DNA from 4 places in the Pseudomonas sp. TWI628 genome. Region 3 is predicted to be linked to each of the others. Evidence: predicted binding sites of a transcription regulator. Region 3 holds the regulator's gene; each other region holds the start of a gene.
The links. The regulator FliA, encoded in region 3, starts transcription of late flagellar genes. The targets are predictions, from matches to a motif close to CTAAAGTTTNNNNNNNNNNNGCCGNTAA.
Positions count from the first base shown of each region.

Region 1: ABE528_RS24160 (methyl-accepting chemotaxis protein) is a predicted target of FliA. The motif match lies at 1,567-1,594, and genes of this name have one in related genera.
Region 2: motA (flagellar motor stator protein MotA) is a predicted target of FliA. The motif match lies at 1,664-1,691, and genes of this name have one in related genera.
Region 4: ABE528_RS03880 (methyl-accepting chemotaxis protein) is a predicted target of FliA. The motif match lies at 1,934-1,961, and genes of this name have one in related genera.

Region 1 is NZ_JBDJMM010000037.1:39,601-43,510, reverse strand. Features, by position in the region: gene ABE528_RS24175 (formimidoylglutamate deiminase) at 1-577, shown strand, start outside; gene ABE528_RS24170 (lipocalin family protein) at 612-1,184, opposite strand; gene bamE (outer membrane protein assembly factor BamE) at 1,181-1,435, opposite strand; gene ABE528_RS24160 (methyl-accepting chemotaxis protein) at 1,660-3,552, shown strand; gene ABE528_RS24155 (DUF924 family protein) at 3,586-3,910, opposite strand, start outside.
Region 2 is NZ_JBDJMM010000029.1:16,315-20,224, forward strand. Features, by position in the region: gene ABE528_RS21155 (rhodanese-like domain-containing protein) at 1-45, opposite strand, end outside; gene ABE528_RS21160 (HDOD domain-containing protein) at 90-1,625, opposite strand; gene motA (flagellar motor stator protein MotA) at 1,756-2,607, shown strand; gene motB (flagellar motor protein MotB) at 2,611-3,645, shown strand; gene ABE528_RS21175 (molecular chaperone Tir) at 3,676-3,910, opposite strand, start outside.
Region 3 is NZ_JBDJMM010000004.1:88,307-92,216, forward strand. Features, by position in the region: gene flhF (flagellar biosynthesis protein FlhF) at 1-1,025, shown strand, start outside; gene fleN (flagellar synthesis regulator FleN) at 1,119-1,952, shown strand; gene fliA (RNA polymerase sigma factor FliA) at 1,949-2,689, shown strand; gene ABE528_RS04370 (chemotaxis response regulator CheY) at 2,794-3,168, shown strand; gene ABE528_RS04375 (protein phosphatase CheZ) at 3,188-3,910, shown strand, end outside.
Region 4 is NZ_JBDJMM010000003.1:237,550-241,459, forward strand. Features, by position in the region: gene ABE528_RS03875 (heavy metal translocating P-type ATPase) at 1-1,875, shown strand, start outside; gene ABE528_RS03880 (methyl-accepting chemotaxis protein) at 2,029-3,654, shown strand; gene ABE528_RS03885 (DUF3144 domain-containing protein) at 3,658-3,910, opposite strand, start outside.

The DNA of each region.
Region 1 (3,910 bases), on a different contig from region 3:
CCGCCGCTGGTGCCTGGTGCACGCCACCCACGCCGAAGCCGACGAAGTCACGGCCATGGCGCGCAGTGGCGCAGTGGCCGGGCTGTGCCTGACCACCGAAGCCAACCTGGGCGACGGTATCTTCCCGGCGGTGGACTTCCTGGCCCAGGGTGGGCGCATGGGCATTGGTTCGGACAGCCATGTGTCGCTGAGCGTGGTCGAGGAGCTGCGTTGGCTGGAGTACGGCCAGCGCCTGCGGGATCAGCGGCGCAACCGGCTGTACCGTGGCGACCAGCCGATGGTCGGGCGCACGCTGTATGACGCTTCGCTGATCGGCGGGGCGCAGGCGCTGGGGCAGCCGGTTGGCGAGCTGGCGGTGGGCAAGCGGGCCGACTGGCTGGTACTGGATGGGCAAGACCCGTATATCGCCATGGCCGAGGGTGACGGGATTCTTAACCGCTGGCTGTTCGCGGGCGGTGACCGCCAGGTGCGGGATGTGATGGTCAACGGCCAGTGGGTGGTGCGCCAGGGGCAACATGCCCATGAAGAACAAAGCCGTCAGGCATTTGCCAGCGTACTGCGAACGCTGCTGGGCTGAATGCAGAGGGGCCGCAATAGCGGCCCCCGTCTTTTCAATGCATCTGCACGATCTGCTTGTCCGGCGTCCGCCAGATCAGCCGGCTGGTGTCATAGCCCTGCTGACGGGCCTTGGACATCAGGCTCTCGCGCTCCCACACCGGCAGGGTCGGCGTGCGCGACAGGATCCACAGGTACTTGCGGTCCGGGCTGCCGACGATCGCGGTACGGTAGTGATCATCCACGTACAGGATCCAGTACTCGCCCTTGGCCACGCCCGGTACCAGGCGGGTGAACCAGTTGTCGAACTCGACCCACAGCCGGTCGGTATGCCCCGGTTCCTGGATATTGGCGTGCCCTTCGGCGCGCAGCCATTCATCACCCATCGTGCGGCAGCGGTTGAGTACGCCGTACGAGCCATTGGGCTTGAGGTTGTAATGCGCTTCGGACTGCGCGCACTCGGCCTGGTACTTCATTGGCAGGCGCGCCAGTTCGTACCACTTGCCCTGATAGCGCTTGAGGTCGACATCACCGGCGGTCTTCGGCGCCAGCGGGTCGTTGGCGGAGGTGGCGCAGCCACCCAGCAGCATCACCAGGCACAGCCCCAGCAGTACATGCAAACGCCTCATTTGAGGCCCTGCCCGGAGTAGATCAGCACCTTGTCGGCTGCGTATTGCACGCTGATGAAGCTCTTCTCGTCCCCCCAGGTACAACTGCTCATGCCCAGCGCGCCAGAGCACTCGGTGGGCGTGCCGAGCAGCTGCTCGACCTCGGCCTTGTTCATGCCGGCCTTGAGCTTGGAATAGTTTTCCTGATTGATCTTGCTGCACGCGGTCAGGACGACGCACAAGGACAACAGGGCGAGGGAACGCAACGACATGAAGGGACACTCCTGGGAAATAGACACAGGCGAGTGGCCTGCAGTGATCTTCGACGGGAAAAACCCTCCCTGGTTCCCTGACAACAGCGCTTTCGTCGTACGCCGTTGGTCGGCTGGGCCTGCGCAAACGATTAATGTTTTAGCCCGCCGCGACGACACAGCGAGCACGCTGTGGCGCATTGCCACAGCCCTCTCCTATGCCTTGCCTTGTGCAGACCAGAAAAATGACCAAGAACCTCAAGTTCAGCCACAAGATTCTGCTGGCCGCCGCCCTCGTGGTGGCCGTTGCCTTTACCTGTTTCGTGCTGTTCAACGACTACCGACAACGCCAGTCCCTGCGCAGCGACACGCAGACCAACCTGCAGGACCTGGGCAACCTCACCGCCGGCAACATCCGCAACTGGCTCGACAGCCGTATCCAGCTGCTCGACTCGCTGGCCCAGCAAGTTGCGGTCGATGGCCCGGGCAAAGCCAGCCTGGACCGCAGCCTGGCCTTGCCGGTGTATGGCAAGAATTTCCAGCTCACCTACTTCGGCGGCCAGGACGGCAGCATGCAGTCGGTTCCGGTGGGCAACCGCGCCGCCGACTACGACCCGCGGGTGCGGGGCTGGTACAAGGCAGCCAGCGCCAGCGGCCAGACCATCGTCACCGAGCCGTACATCTCGGCCTCGGCCGGCAAGCTGGTGATCACCCTCGCCACCCCGGTGCAGCAAGCGGGCCGGCTGATCGGCGTCAGCGGCGTCGACACCGACCTGCAGACCATCAGCAACCTGATCAACGCCCTGGACTTCGACGGCCAGGGCCATGCCTTCATCGTCAACGGCGAAGGCAAGATCCTGATCCACCCCAAAGCCGACCTGGCCCTGAAAACCCTGGCCGACGTCTACCCGCAGGACACGCCCCGCATCGGCAGTGGCCTGAAGGACGTCGAAGTCGATGGCCGCAAACAGTTCATCAGCTTCACCCACATCGACGGTGTGCCGTCGGCGGACTGGTACGTGGCGCTGGTACTCGACCAGGATGCAGCGTTCGCCATGCTGGGTGAACTGCGCACCTCCGCCATCGTCGCCACCTTGATCGCAGTGTTGGCGATCATCGCCCTGCTCGGCCTGCTGATCCGCATGCTGATGGAGCCACTGCACCTGATGGGCCGCGCCATGCATGACATTGCCGAAGGCGAAGGCGACCTGACCCGGCGCCTGACCATCCATGCCCAGGATGAATTCGGCAGCCTTGGCCAATCGTTCAACCGCTTCGTCGAGCGCATTCACGAGTCGATCCGCGAAGTGGCCTCGGCCACCGGCCAGGTCAACGCCGTGGCCGCCCAGGTGGTGAACGCTTCGAATGCCTCGATCAATAACGCCGACCAGCAGTCCAGCCGTACCAGCAGCGTGGCGGCCGCCATCAATCAGCTGGGTGCTGCCGCCCAGGAAATCGCCCAGAACGCCGCGCTGGCCTCGCAACATTCCAGCGAAGCGCGAGGCCTGGCCGAGGACGGCCAGCAGGTGGTCGGGCGCACCATCGAGGTGATGAACCAGCTGTCAACACGGATCAGTGACTCGTGCGGCAACATCGAAACGCTCAATGCCCACACCGCCAATATCGGCCAGATCCTCGATGTGATCAGCGGTATTTCCCAACAGACCAACCTGCTGGCGCTCAACGCCGCCATCGAAGCGGCCCGCGCCGGCGAGGCCGGGCGTGGCTTTGCCGTGGTTGCCGATGAAGTACGCAACCTGGCGCACCGCACCCAGGAGTCGGCACAGCAGGTACAGCGCCTGATCGAGGAGCTGCAGGCCGGTGCGCAAATGGCGGTCAGCACCATGAGCCAGAGCCGCGAGCACAGCGACCACAGCGTGGGCATTGCCAACCAGGCCGGCGAGCGCCTGGGCAGCGTGACCCAGCGCATTGGCGAGATCGATGGCATGAACCAGTCGGTGGCCACCGCCACCGAAGAGCAGACGGCCGTGGTCGAGTCGATCAATGTCGACATCACCGAGATCAATACGCTGAATCAGGAAGGGGTGCAGAACCTGCAGAGCACCTTGCGTGCCTGCACTGACCTTGAGCATCAGGTCGAGCGGTTGAAGCATCTGGTGGGCAGTTTCAGGATCTGAAACCGCTGGGGCCGCGGTGCGGCCCCACTGGCACTAGAACCTGGACCCAGGCTCCAGCAGGAAGTCCATCTCTTCGCTGGTACTCGGCCGCCCCAACACCAGGTTACGGTGCGGGAAGCGGCCGAAGCGGGCAATCACCCGCTGGTGCTGTTCGGCGTAATCGAGGAAGCCTTCGAACAAGCGCCGGTTATCCTCCGGCTGCTCTTCGAGCAGCACCTGGTAACGCTCGACGCACAGGTTCTGCCAGTCCAGCACTTCGGCATGCTCCAGCACCAGCAGCACGAACACCCGCTGGATCGGCAGCAACTGGTAATCCCAGTTCTTCTGCAGCCCCTGCATGGCCACCACCTGGGCCCGC
Region 2 (3,910 bases), on a different contig from region 3:
GTCTGCGGCTTCGATCACCAAAGGCAGGCCGGAAAAGTCAGTCATCCACGTTCTCCAGTGTGGAAAGAGGGGCGATTGTAACGCAAGGCTCAGGCGCCGCGTTTGGCAAACACCGCCAGCGCACGCTCGATACATTGCGAAGTCTTGCCGAAGGCCTGCACGCTGACATCGGCCAGTGGCTTGCCGCCCTGATCGGCGACGACCAGCATCAATACCTGGTCGCCGACGGCCAACGAGCGCAGCAACAGGTGTTCACTGCGCAACAGTGCACGCAGCGGGGCTGGCAGCAGCGCCGAGAACTGGGTGTGGTTCTCGGGCGTCAGGCGCAGTTGGCCGGCCTTGCTCATCAGCTTTTGCAGCAGCTTGTTCTGCTCAATCTCCAGGGCGATGCCACCTGCTTCCTTGGGCAGGCCGGCGATCTGCTGCACGCGCAGGCAGTCACTGGCTTTGTCCAGGCTCAGCAGCATGATGCGCTGCATCCCGCAGGCTTCCAGCGCTTCGCGCGCATGGGTGGCCAGGTGCACGGCATTGGTGAACGGGCTGGGTTGGGTCAGTAATTCCTGGCATAGCTTGCGCCAGCGCCCGAGGGCGTCGCTGGAAGGCGGCGGCGGGGTGAGCATGTCCGGGTGCGGGCGACGCTGGTCCCAGGGCCAGATCAGCGCCTCGGCGGGGTGGAACAGGGCATGGCGGGCGTGGCGGCGGGCGCTGGCCGCTGCTTGTTGGTGAACTTGCTGCTGCACGTCTTCAAGCGAGGTCTGCAGGTACAGCGCGGTCAGCAGTTGCCAGCGCAGCAGGTGCGGGTTGTCCCAGCCTACTTGCGCCGCCAGGGCCAGGTTGTTGGCCAGCAGCACGGTATTGGCCGGCTCATTGAACCAGCGGCGCAAGCCAGGTGCCTCGTCCAGGCGATGCTGCTGGCTGAGCGGGTCTTCATCACGTGCGATGCTCAGCACCAGCGCCAGTTGGTCGCGCTCTTCGAGCAGCAGGCGATAGCCTTGGGTCACCCACTTGGGGAGGCGCCAGTGTTCGGCCATGGCCTGGCACAGGGCGAAGATGCGCACGCCGAACAGTTCCTGCTCCACGTCGGCTGCGGTTTCGCCCTTGTGAATGACCCGCAGCTCCCACGCGTCCAGCAGCTTGGGCTGGGCCAGGGCCAGCGGCCACAGCGGGGCGAGGAACAGCAGGCTGCCCCAGTGGATCTCCTGCCACAGGCGCGCCAGGCGGCTGGCGAACAGGCCGCTGGCTTGTTGCGCGGCGTGCTGGCTGATCAGCAGGAACTGGCGCAGCACCGGCGGAATGTCGTCTTCCGGCACGGCAGGCAAGCGCATCAGCAGTTCCCTGCTGCGCGCCAGGCCCAGGCGGTTCAGGGCGATTTCCAGGCTTTCGGCCGGTTCGGCCTGGCTGGCATTGGCAGGGTGGTTGGCCTCGCGCATCACCGACAATACCAGGGCGGGGCTGTCCTGCATCAGTTCGGCAATCTCGCGCAACGAGCGACGGTTGTCGTTGATGGCGCTCATGACCCGGTCATAACTCTGCTTCGGGACCGGTACACGAATACCGTCTAGCAGTTTGACCCAGGCTTCTACCGTACGCGGATTCTGAGTGGGCACCTTGGATTCCATTGGCATTTTGACATCAGTCCGAACTGGCTTTTCGCTTTTAGTGGCTATAGTCTGGCGCAGTTCTGCCGATAAGTAGAAGAAGAGTTTTAAAGCTCCCGTCCCACTCCCTGACCACGACAGCAAGTGCTTTGATCCTATGGCTAAAATTATCGGCATCATCGTCGTATTCGCGAGCGTGCTCGGCGGATATGTACTCTCCCACGGCAAGATCGCGGCGCTGATCCAGCCGTTCGAAGTGCTGATCATTGGCGGTGCAGCCTTTGGCGCCTTCATGCAGGCCAACCCGGGTTACATGACCATGCATGTAATCAAGAAGTCGATGAAGATGTTCGGCTCGCGCTTCTCCCATGCTTTCTACCTGGAAGTGCTGGGCCTGGTGTATGAAATCCTCAACAAGAGCCGCCGCGAAGGCATGATGGCGATCGAGAGCGACATCGAAGACGCCGCCGCCAGCCCGATCTTCGCCAAGTACCCGGCGGTGCTGGGCGACGAGCGCATGACCGCGTTCATCTGCGACTACCTGCGCATCATGTCCACCGGCAACATGGCACCCCATGAGCTCGAAGGCCTGTTCGACATGGAACTGCTGAGCATGAAAGAAGAGCTCGAGCACCCGTCTCACGCCGTCAGTGGCATCGCCGACGGCATGCCGGGCTTTGGTATTGTCGCGGCGGTACTGGGTATCGTGGTGACCATGGCATCGCTGGGTGATGGTGACCAGAAGTCGATCGGCCTGCACGTGGGTGCGGCACTGGTCGGTACCTTCTTCGGTATTCTCGCCGCCTATGGTTTCTTCGGCCCGCTGGCCAAGTGCCTTGAGCACGATGCCAAGGAAGAGCTCAACCTCTATGAATCGATCAAGGCCTCGCTGGTGGCCTCGGCTTCCGGCATGCCGCCTTCGCTGGCCGTCGAGTTCGGGCGCAAGGTGCTGTATCCGAAGCATCGCCCAAGCTTTGCCGAGCTGGAACAAGCGGTTCGCGGTCGCTGAGTCATGGAGAACAATCAGCCGATAATCATCAAGCGCGTCAAGCGCTTCGGTGGCGGGCACCATGGCGGCGCCTGGAAGATCGCGTTCGCCGACTTCGCCACGGCGATGATGGCGTTCTTCCTGGTGCTGTGGCTGCTTTCCACGGCCACGCCTGAACAGAAGATCGCCATTGCCGGCTACTTCAAGGACCCGATCGGTTTTTCCGAAAGTGGCACGCCTTACGTCATCGACCTGGGTGGCTCGCCGCAGATGGCGCCGGAAAAGACCATCAACCCGGAAGTGAAGTCCGAACCTACACCTGATACCAGCATCCAGCTGGACAAGGATCAGGTCGAGACCATGGCCGAACAGGTCGAGCGCGAGCGCCTCGAGTTGCTGTTGCAGGAACTGCAGAACAAGGTCGAGGAAAACCCGCAGCTGCAGAAGTTCAAGGACCAGATCCTGTTTGAAATTACCCAGGACGGCCTGCGCATCCAGATCATGGACGCCGAGAACCGGCCGATGTTCGACATCGGCAGTGCGCGCCTGCAGCCGTATTTCGAAGACATCCTGCTGGCCATGGCCGACACCATCAAGGCGGTGCCGAACAAGATCAGCATCAGTGGCCACACCGATGCCAAACCGTACTCCGGTACGGGCGACTTCGGTAACTGGGAGCTCTCGGCCAACCGTGCCAACGCTGCACGTCGAGCCTTGGTTGCCGGCGGTTATCCCGATGGTCAGGTGGCGCGGGTGGTGGGATATGCCTCTTCGTCGCTGTTCGACCGCAAGAACCCGTTCAACCCGGTCAACCGCCGCATCGACATCATCGTCCTGACCAAGAAGGCGCAGCGCAACATCGAGGGTGAGCAGGGGGCTCCCGAGGCACCCGCCCAGCCGGCTCCGCCAGCAGGTGCAGCGCCTGGGGCGGCGGCTCCGGCCGCGCCGGCGGCGGGAGATGCCGCTGCCCAGGCGCCGATGCAGCCGCGTGAGCTGCGTCAGAAGCTGAACATCTTCGAGGATGGGACCTTGAAGATGGATGAGCAAAAGGATCAGTAAACGCCGGGGCCGCTTTGCGGCCCCAAAGTCTCAAAACCCCCGCCTGATCTTGGCCTTCAGATCTGCATGAAAGAAATCCGCGTTGTGCCGGTCGGCACACGTACCGCTCCCATTTGGCAACACCATTGCCCGCTCGAATGTGCGCTCATCGTGATACGCCCTCACGAACAGGTCGATATGCACTCTCTCGCGCATGACCGGCCATTTGCCGAGGTGTGCGGGTAGTTCGCCGCCCCCTTTGCGATAGAAGCTGACCCGCCGGTTG
Region 3 (3,910 bases):
AGTCGTTGACCGCGGCCGAGCCATTGGTCGAGCCGCACGTCGACTTGCCGCCTCCAGCGCCTGCGCCAGCGCAGCCGGCTGTTGACCCGCGCCTGTTCGATGCCATGCGTTCGGAACTGTCGGGCCTGCGCGAGCTGCTTGAAGTGCAGCTCGGCTCGCTGGCCTGGAACCAGCTGCAGGGCAGCAAGCCGGCGCAGGCCAACCTCTGGCGTCGCCTGCAACGTATCGGCCTGTCCGGCCCGATCGCCCGCGAGCTGCTCGACCTGACCAGTGAAATCCAGGAGCCGCGCCAGGCCTGGCGCATGCTGCTGGCGCACCTGGCGCGAATGATCGACGTGCCACAGATCGAACCGATCGAAGAGGGCGGCGTGATCGCCATGGTCGGCCCGGCCGGCATGGGCAAGACCACCACCCTGGCCAAGCTGGCAGCACGCTATGTGCTCAAGTACGGCCCGCAGAACCTGGCCCTGGTGAGCATGGACAGTTTCCGCATCGGTGCCCAGGAGCAGCTTAAGACCTTGGGGCGCATCCTCAATGTGCCGGTTACCTATGTCGACCCGGGCCAGTCGCTGGCAGCAGCGCTGGAGCCGCTGCTGCGCAAGCGCGTGGTGCTGATCGATACTGCCGGCCTGCAGGCCAGTGACCCGGCCCTGCGCATGCAACTGGAAACCCTGGCCGGGCGTGGCATTGCCGCGAAGAACTACCTGGTGCTGGCCACCACCAGCCAGAAGCAGGTGCTGACGGCTGCCTATCACAGCTACAAGCGCTGCGGCCTGGCCGGCTGCATCCTGACCAAACTTGATGAAACGGCGAGCCTCGGCGATGTGCTGAGCCTGGCCATCAGTCATGAACTGCCCGTGGCCTACCTCACCGACGGCCCGCGCATTCCTGACGACCTGCACCTGCCGCGCCCGCACCAGCTGGTGACTCGCGCAGTCAACGTGCAGTTGCAGGACGAGCCCAGCGAAGAGGCGATGGCCGACATGTTCGCTGATCTCTACCACAATCCGCGACGTGCGGGTTGAGGGGCAAGCGTATGCAAAGTACCTACATTCCGGAGCTGGCTGTCGTGCGCTGCGCGTGGTCTGGGTCCAAGCGAGACAAGGTAAACAACGAACATGGGTAGCATGCATCCCGTACAGGTGATCGCCGTAACCGGTGGCAAAGGTGGCGTCGGCAAGACTAACGTTTCAGTGAACCTGTCACTGGCCTTGGCCGAACTTGGCCGCCGGGTGATGCTGCTGGACGCCGACCTCGGCCTGGCCAACGTCGATGTTTTGCTCGGGCTGACGCCCAAGCGCACCCTGGCTGATGTCATCGAGGGCCGCTGCGAACTGCGTGACGTGCTGTTGCAGGGGCCTGGCGGTGTGCGCATCGTGCCGGCCGCCTCCGGCACCCAGAGCATGGTGCACCTGGCCCCGGCCCAGCATGCCGGGCTGATCCAGGCCTTCAGCGAAATCGGCGACAACCTCGACGTGTTGGTGATCGACACGGCTGCAGGTATCGGTGACTCGGTAGTCAGTTTTGTCCGCGCCGCCCAGGAAGTGCTGCTGGTGGTGTGTGACGAGCCGACCTCGATCACCGACGCCTACGCGTTGATCAAGCTGCTCAACCGCGACTACGGCATGAACCGCTTCCGCGTGCTGGCCAACATGGCGCAGAGCCCGCAGGAAGGGCGCAACCTGTTCGCCAAGTTGACCAAGGTCACCGACCGCTTCCTTGACGTCGCCCTGCAATACGTCGGCGCCGTGCCCTACGACGAGAGCGTGCGCAAGGCGGTGCAGAAGCAGCGCGCAGTGTACGAAGCCTTCCCTCGCTCCAAGTGTGCCCTGGCCTTCAAGGCCATCGCGCAGAAGGTCGACAGTTGGCCGCTGCCAGCCAACCCGCGCGGGCACCTGGAGTTCTTCGTCGAGCGCCTGGTGCAACCCACCAGCGCAGGACCCGTGCTATGAATGCGAGCGGTTTCAAGATGTACAGCAAGGCGTCGAAAGACGCCCAGTTCGAGCTGGTGGATCGCTACGCGCCGCTGGTCAAGCGCATTGCCTACCACCTGCTGGCACGCCTGCCGGCCAACATCCAGGTCGAAGACCTGATCCAGGCCGGCATGATCGGCCTGCTGGAAGTGGCCAACAAGTACGACGCCAGCAAGGGTGCCAGCTTCGAAACCTACGCCGGCATCCGCATCCGCGGGGCGATGCTCGACGAGGTCCGCAAGGGCGATTGGGCACCGCGTTCGGTGCACCGCAATACGCGCATGGTCAGTGATGCGATGCGTGCCGTGGAAGCAAGAACTGGCCGCGACGCTAAAGATCATGAAGTTGCTGCCGAACTCCAATTGAGTCTCGATGATTACTACGGGATCTTGAACGATACCTTGGGTAGCCGCCTGTTCAGTTTCGACGACCTGTTGCAGGACGGCGAACACGAAGGGCTGCACGAGGACGGCGCCAGTGGCCAGGTCGAGCCGTCGCGCGATCTGGAGGACGAGCGCTTCCAGGCTGCCCTGACCGATGCGATCGCCAACCTGCCGGAGCGTGAGCGCCTGGTGCTGGCGCTGTACTACGACGAAGAGCTGAACCTCAAGGAAATTGGTGAGGTGCTGGGGGTCAGCGAATCGCGTGTCAGCCAGTTGCACAGCCAGTGTGCCGCGCGCCTGCGCAGCCGCCTGGGGGAATGGCGGGCACGTTGAGCCCGGGGTCGTTGCAGTCGTTTTCCACGTTGTACCGAATTTGAATACGCGTGCTCGGGGCCGAGCGCGTTTGAGACTGCTTGGAGGTCTACTTGAACAAAGACATGAAAATCCTCATCGTTGACGACTTTTCGACGATGCGGCGGATCATCAAGAACCTGTTGCGTGACCTGGGCTTCACCAACACCGATGAAGCCGACGACGGCACTACCGCGCTGCCGATGCTCGAAAGCGGCCATTACGACTTCCTGGTGACCGACTGGAACATGCCGGGCATGTCCGGTATCGATTTGCTGCGCAAGGTGCGTGCCCACGATCGCCTGAAGACCATGCCGGTGCTGATGGTGACCGCCGAAGCCAAGCGCGACCAGATCATCGAAGCGGCCCAGGCCGGCGTCAATGGCTATGTGGTCAAGCCGTTCACCGCCCAGGTGCTCAAAGAAAAGATCGAGAAGATCTTCGAACGCGTCAACGGCTGAGTCACGTCAGGGGGGCGCCATGGAATCAACACAGACGTCTTTGGGGGAGTTCGAGTCGACCCTGAAGAAACATGCCGAGGAACTGGTCGAGAGCCTGGAACGGGGGCGTTTCGGTGAGGCGGTGCAGCTGATTCATCAGCTCAACCAGACCCGCGACCGTGGCCTGTACCAGGAAGTCGGCAAGCTCACGCGTGAACTGCACAGCGCGATCGTCAGCTTCCAGATCGACCCGCAGATGCCGCAGGCCGAGGAAGTCTCGCAGATTACCGATGCCACCGAGCGCCTGTCCTACGTGGTCAAGCTCACCGAGGGTGCCGCCAACCGCACCATGGACCTGGTGGAGGAGAGCACCCCGGTGCTCAACGACCTGGCAGCCGAGGCGCAAGGCCTGAGCGTCGACTGGCAGCGCTTCATGCGCCGCGAAGTCGCAGCGCCGGAGTTTCGCGAGCTGGTCAAGCGCGTCGACAGTTTCCTGACGCACAGCGCCGAGGGTAACCGCAAGGTCGCCGGCCACCTCAATGACATTCTGCTGGCTCAGGACTATCAGGACCTGACCGGCCAGGTGATCAAGCGCGTCACTGCGTTGGTCACCGAAGTAGAAAGCAATCTGCTCAAGCTCGTGCTGATGGCCAGTCAGGTCGACCGTTTTGCCGGTATCGAACATGACCACCAGCAGCTGCGCGCTGAAAAAGATCAAGAAAAACATCCGACTCGGGGTGAAGGTCCGCAGATTCATGCCGAT
Region 4 (3,910 bases), on a different contig from region 3:
ACGGCCGCACGCCAGCTTAGCCTGGCGATGCTGGCCCTCGGGTTACTGGCGCTGGGCTTGGTCTGGCGCTGGCTGGCACCGACGCAAGAGGGGGTCAGCCAACTGCTGCTGGGCGGCGCCTCGCTGCTGGTGGCCGTTCCGGTGTTGCGCTCGGCCTGGTACAGCCTGCTGCACCCCAGCCTGCATGGCCTCACCGATCAACTGATCGCCCTGGCCATGCTGGGGGCCTGGGCTACTGGCGACCTGGCCACGGCGGCGCTGCTGCCGATCATCATGATCTTCGGCCACATGCTCGAAGAGCGCAGTGTGCTGGGTTCGCAAGAGGCCATTGCCGCGCTGGGGCAGCTGACCCGCAGCCATGCGCGGCTGATCGACGCCGATGGCCAGGTGCGCGAGGTCAATAACGCCAGCCTCAAGCCAGGCGACCAGGTCGAGGTGCGCGCCGGTGACCGTGTGCCAGCCGACGGCCGCGTCCTGCAGGGCCAGGCCAGCCTGGATACCGCGCCGATCACTGGCGAGGCAGTACCGCTTGAGGTGGCCAGCGGCATGGACATCCATGGTGGCTCGATCAACCTGGACGGGTTGCTGCGGGTAGAGGTGACCCGTGTTGGCGATGACTCCACCCTGGGCAAGGTCATCGCCCTGATGCAGCGCGCCGAACAAGCCAAACCGCCCATCACCCGGCTGCTCGAACGCCACGCCGGGCGCTACCTGGTGCTGGTCTTGCTGATTGCCGCCGTGACCTGGTTCATCACCCGCGATGCCCAGGCCATGCTGGCCGTGCTGGTGGCTGCCTGCCCCTGTGCGCTGGTGCTGTCGGCGCCGGCGACGGCGGTGGCGGGGATTGCCGTCGCTGCCCGGCATGGCATCCTGATTCGCGGTTCGGCCTTCCTCGAAGAACTGGCCGACTTGTCTTCACTGGTGATCGACAAGACGGGCACACTGACCTACGGCGACCTGCGTCTGCGCAGCGTGGTCAGCACTGCGGCGGCAGTGCCCCAGGCCGAAATCGTCAACCTTGCGGCCAGCCTCGGCGCCGCCAGCAGCCACCCGGTCAGCCGGGCCCTGGCGGCGCTGGTGCCCCATGAGCAGCACCTGGCCTTGCTGGATATCCACGAACGCCAGGGCTTTGGTGTGGTGGCGCACACGGCCGAGGGTGAAGCGGCACTGGGGCGCCCGGAACTGTTCCGCCAGCTGGGCATGCCGGTGCCACCCGTGCCCGAGCATGACGGCCCGATTGCCGGCCTGGCGCTGAACGGGCAGTTCCTCGCCTGGCTGCTGCTGGCCGACAACGTGCGGGCCGAGTCTGCCGAGGCCATGCAGCAGTTGCGCGAGCTCGGCCTGCAGCGCCAGTTGCTGCTGACCGGTGACCGCAGCCGTGTCGCCGAAGCCATTGCCGAGCAGGTTGGCATGACGCGTGTGGTGGCCGAAGCGCTGCCAGAGGACAAGATGCATCACGTCAACCAGGAACTGCAGCTGGGCTTCCGCCCGTTGGTGGTGGGCGATGGCATCAATGACTCGCTGGCCCTGAAGGCCGGTGTGGTCGGGGTGGCCATGGGCGCCAACGGTGCCGACATTGCCCTGGCCGCAGCGGATATCGTGCTGATCAACGGCGACCTGCGGCGCCTGGCCACCTGTATCCGCCTTAGCCGCCAGTGCCGACGCACACTCCAGGTGAATGTGCTGATCGGCCTGGGTTGGACCTTGGCGATTGTCGTTGCCGCCGCATTCGGCCTGCTGGGGGCGGCGGGCGCCATGATCGCCGCGCTGCTGCACAACCTCAGCACGCTGTTGGTGCTGACCAACGCGGGGCGCCTGTTGCGCTATGACGAACGGCTCGGGCAGAGCAACCCAGTGCCGGTGCTGCAGCCCTAGCGCGAGGCGTGCGGCAACAACAACCGTTCGATTACCGAACACAAGCCGCATTGGCGCACTCAAGCCTGCGGCGGCAACTCCGATAGCTGCTGACCCACCGTCGAAACCTCGACCAGAAGTGGCGTCTACAAGCACAAAAGGAGTACCGCCCGCATGTTTGCCGACCTGAAGATCCGTACCGGAATGTTCTGGGTGCTGTTGCTGTTCAGCCTGACCTTGCTGTTTTCAACCGTCAGTGCCTGGCGGGCGGCGCTGGGCAGCGACCAGCAGATCACCGAACTCGACCAGACCGCGCACCAGTCGGACCGGCTGAACAATGCGCTGCTGATGGCCATCCGCGCCAGTGCCAACGTGTCTTCGGGGTTCATCGAGCAACTGGGCGGCCACGATGAGAGTGCAAACAAGCGCATGGCGATGTCGGTCGAGCTGAACGACAAGAGCCAGAAGCTGGTCGACGAGTTCGTCGACAACGTACGCGAGCCGGCGCTGCACGCAGTGGCCAGCGAGCTGCAAGCCACCTTCGGCGAGTACGCCAAGGCGGTGGCCGGGCAGCGCGAAGCCACGCGCCAACGCTCGCTGGAGCAGTACTTCAAGGTCAACACCGATGCCGGCAATGCCATGGGCCGGCTGCAGGCGCTGCGCCAGCAACTGGTCGCAGCCTTGAGCGAGCGCGGGCAGCAGATCATGCAGGAATCCGACCGTCGCCTGGAGCATGCGCAACAGCTGAGCCTGGGACTGTTGGCCGTGACACTGCTGCTCGCCGGCCTGTGCTGGGCCTTTATCGCCCAGCGTGTGCTGCACCCGTTGCGCGAAGCTGGCCAGCATTTCCAGCGCATCGCCAGTGGCGACCTGAGCGTGCCGGTGCAGGCTCAGCAACGCAACGAGATCGGCCAGCTGTTCCATGAGCTGGAGCGCATGCAGCAGAGCCAGCGCGATACCCTGGGCAAGATCAGCAGCTGCACCCGGCAGCTGGCCGAGGCGGCGGGTGCACTGAACACGATTACCGAAGAAGGCGCCAACAACCTGCGCCAGCAAGGTCAGGAGCTGGAGCAGGCGGCCACCGCCGTTACCGAAATGACCACGGCGGTGGAGGAGGTCGCCCGCAATGCCGTCACGACCTCCCAGGCGACCCAGGAGTCCAATCAGCTGGCAGAGCAAAGCCGTCAGCAAGTCAGCGAAAACATCGACGGCACCCAGGCCATGACCCGCGAGATCCAGACCAGCAGCGGCCATCTTGAGCAGTTGGTGGGGCAGGTCCGGGATATCGGCAAGGTGCTTGAGGTGATCCGCTCGGTGTCCGAGCAGACCAACCTGCTGGCACTCAACGCGGCCATCGAGGCGGCCCGCGCCGGCGATGCCGGGCGTGGCTTTGCCGTGGTGGCCGATGAGGTGCGCACGCTCGCCTACCGCACCCAGGCCTCGACCCAGGAAATCGAGCAGATGATCGGCCGCGTGCAGCAAGGTACCGAGGCGGCGGTCGCCTCGATGCAGGCCAGCACCAGCCGCGCTCAGTCGACACTCGACGTCACCTTGGCTTCAGGCCAGTTGCTGGAAGGCATCTACAGCGCCATCGGCGAGATCAACGAGCGCAACCTGGTGATCGCCAGCGCAGCCGAGGAACAGGCCCAGGTAGCGCGCGAGGTGGACCGCAACCTGCTGAACATCCGCGAGCTGTCCAGCCAGTCGGCGGTGGGTGCCCAGCAGACCAGCGTGGCCAGCCAGGCGTTGTCAGGGTTGGTCGGGGAGATGACGGCGCTGGTGGGGCGGTTCAGGGTCTGAAGCTTAGTTTTCCTTGCCCAGCACGTAGCGGTCGAACTGCTCGATGTACTCATCGACGTTGTCTTCCAGCATCATCCGGTACTGTTCGCTGAAGTACTTCAGGATTTCTTCGCGGGCGGCGGCCATTTCGGCGCCGGACTTGAAGTTGCGGGCGCTGAGCCAGGCACTGAAGCGGCTGGCGGCAAAGGTCATCGAGGCGCTGACCTTGCCGATGTCGGCGAGTGTGTCGAGTTGCTGGTTGGCCAGGTCGATATGC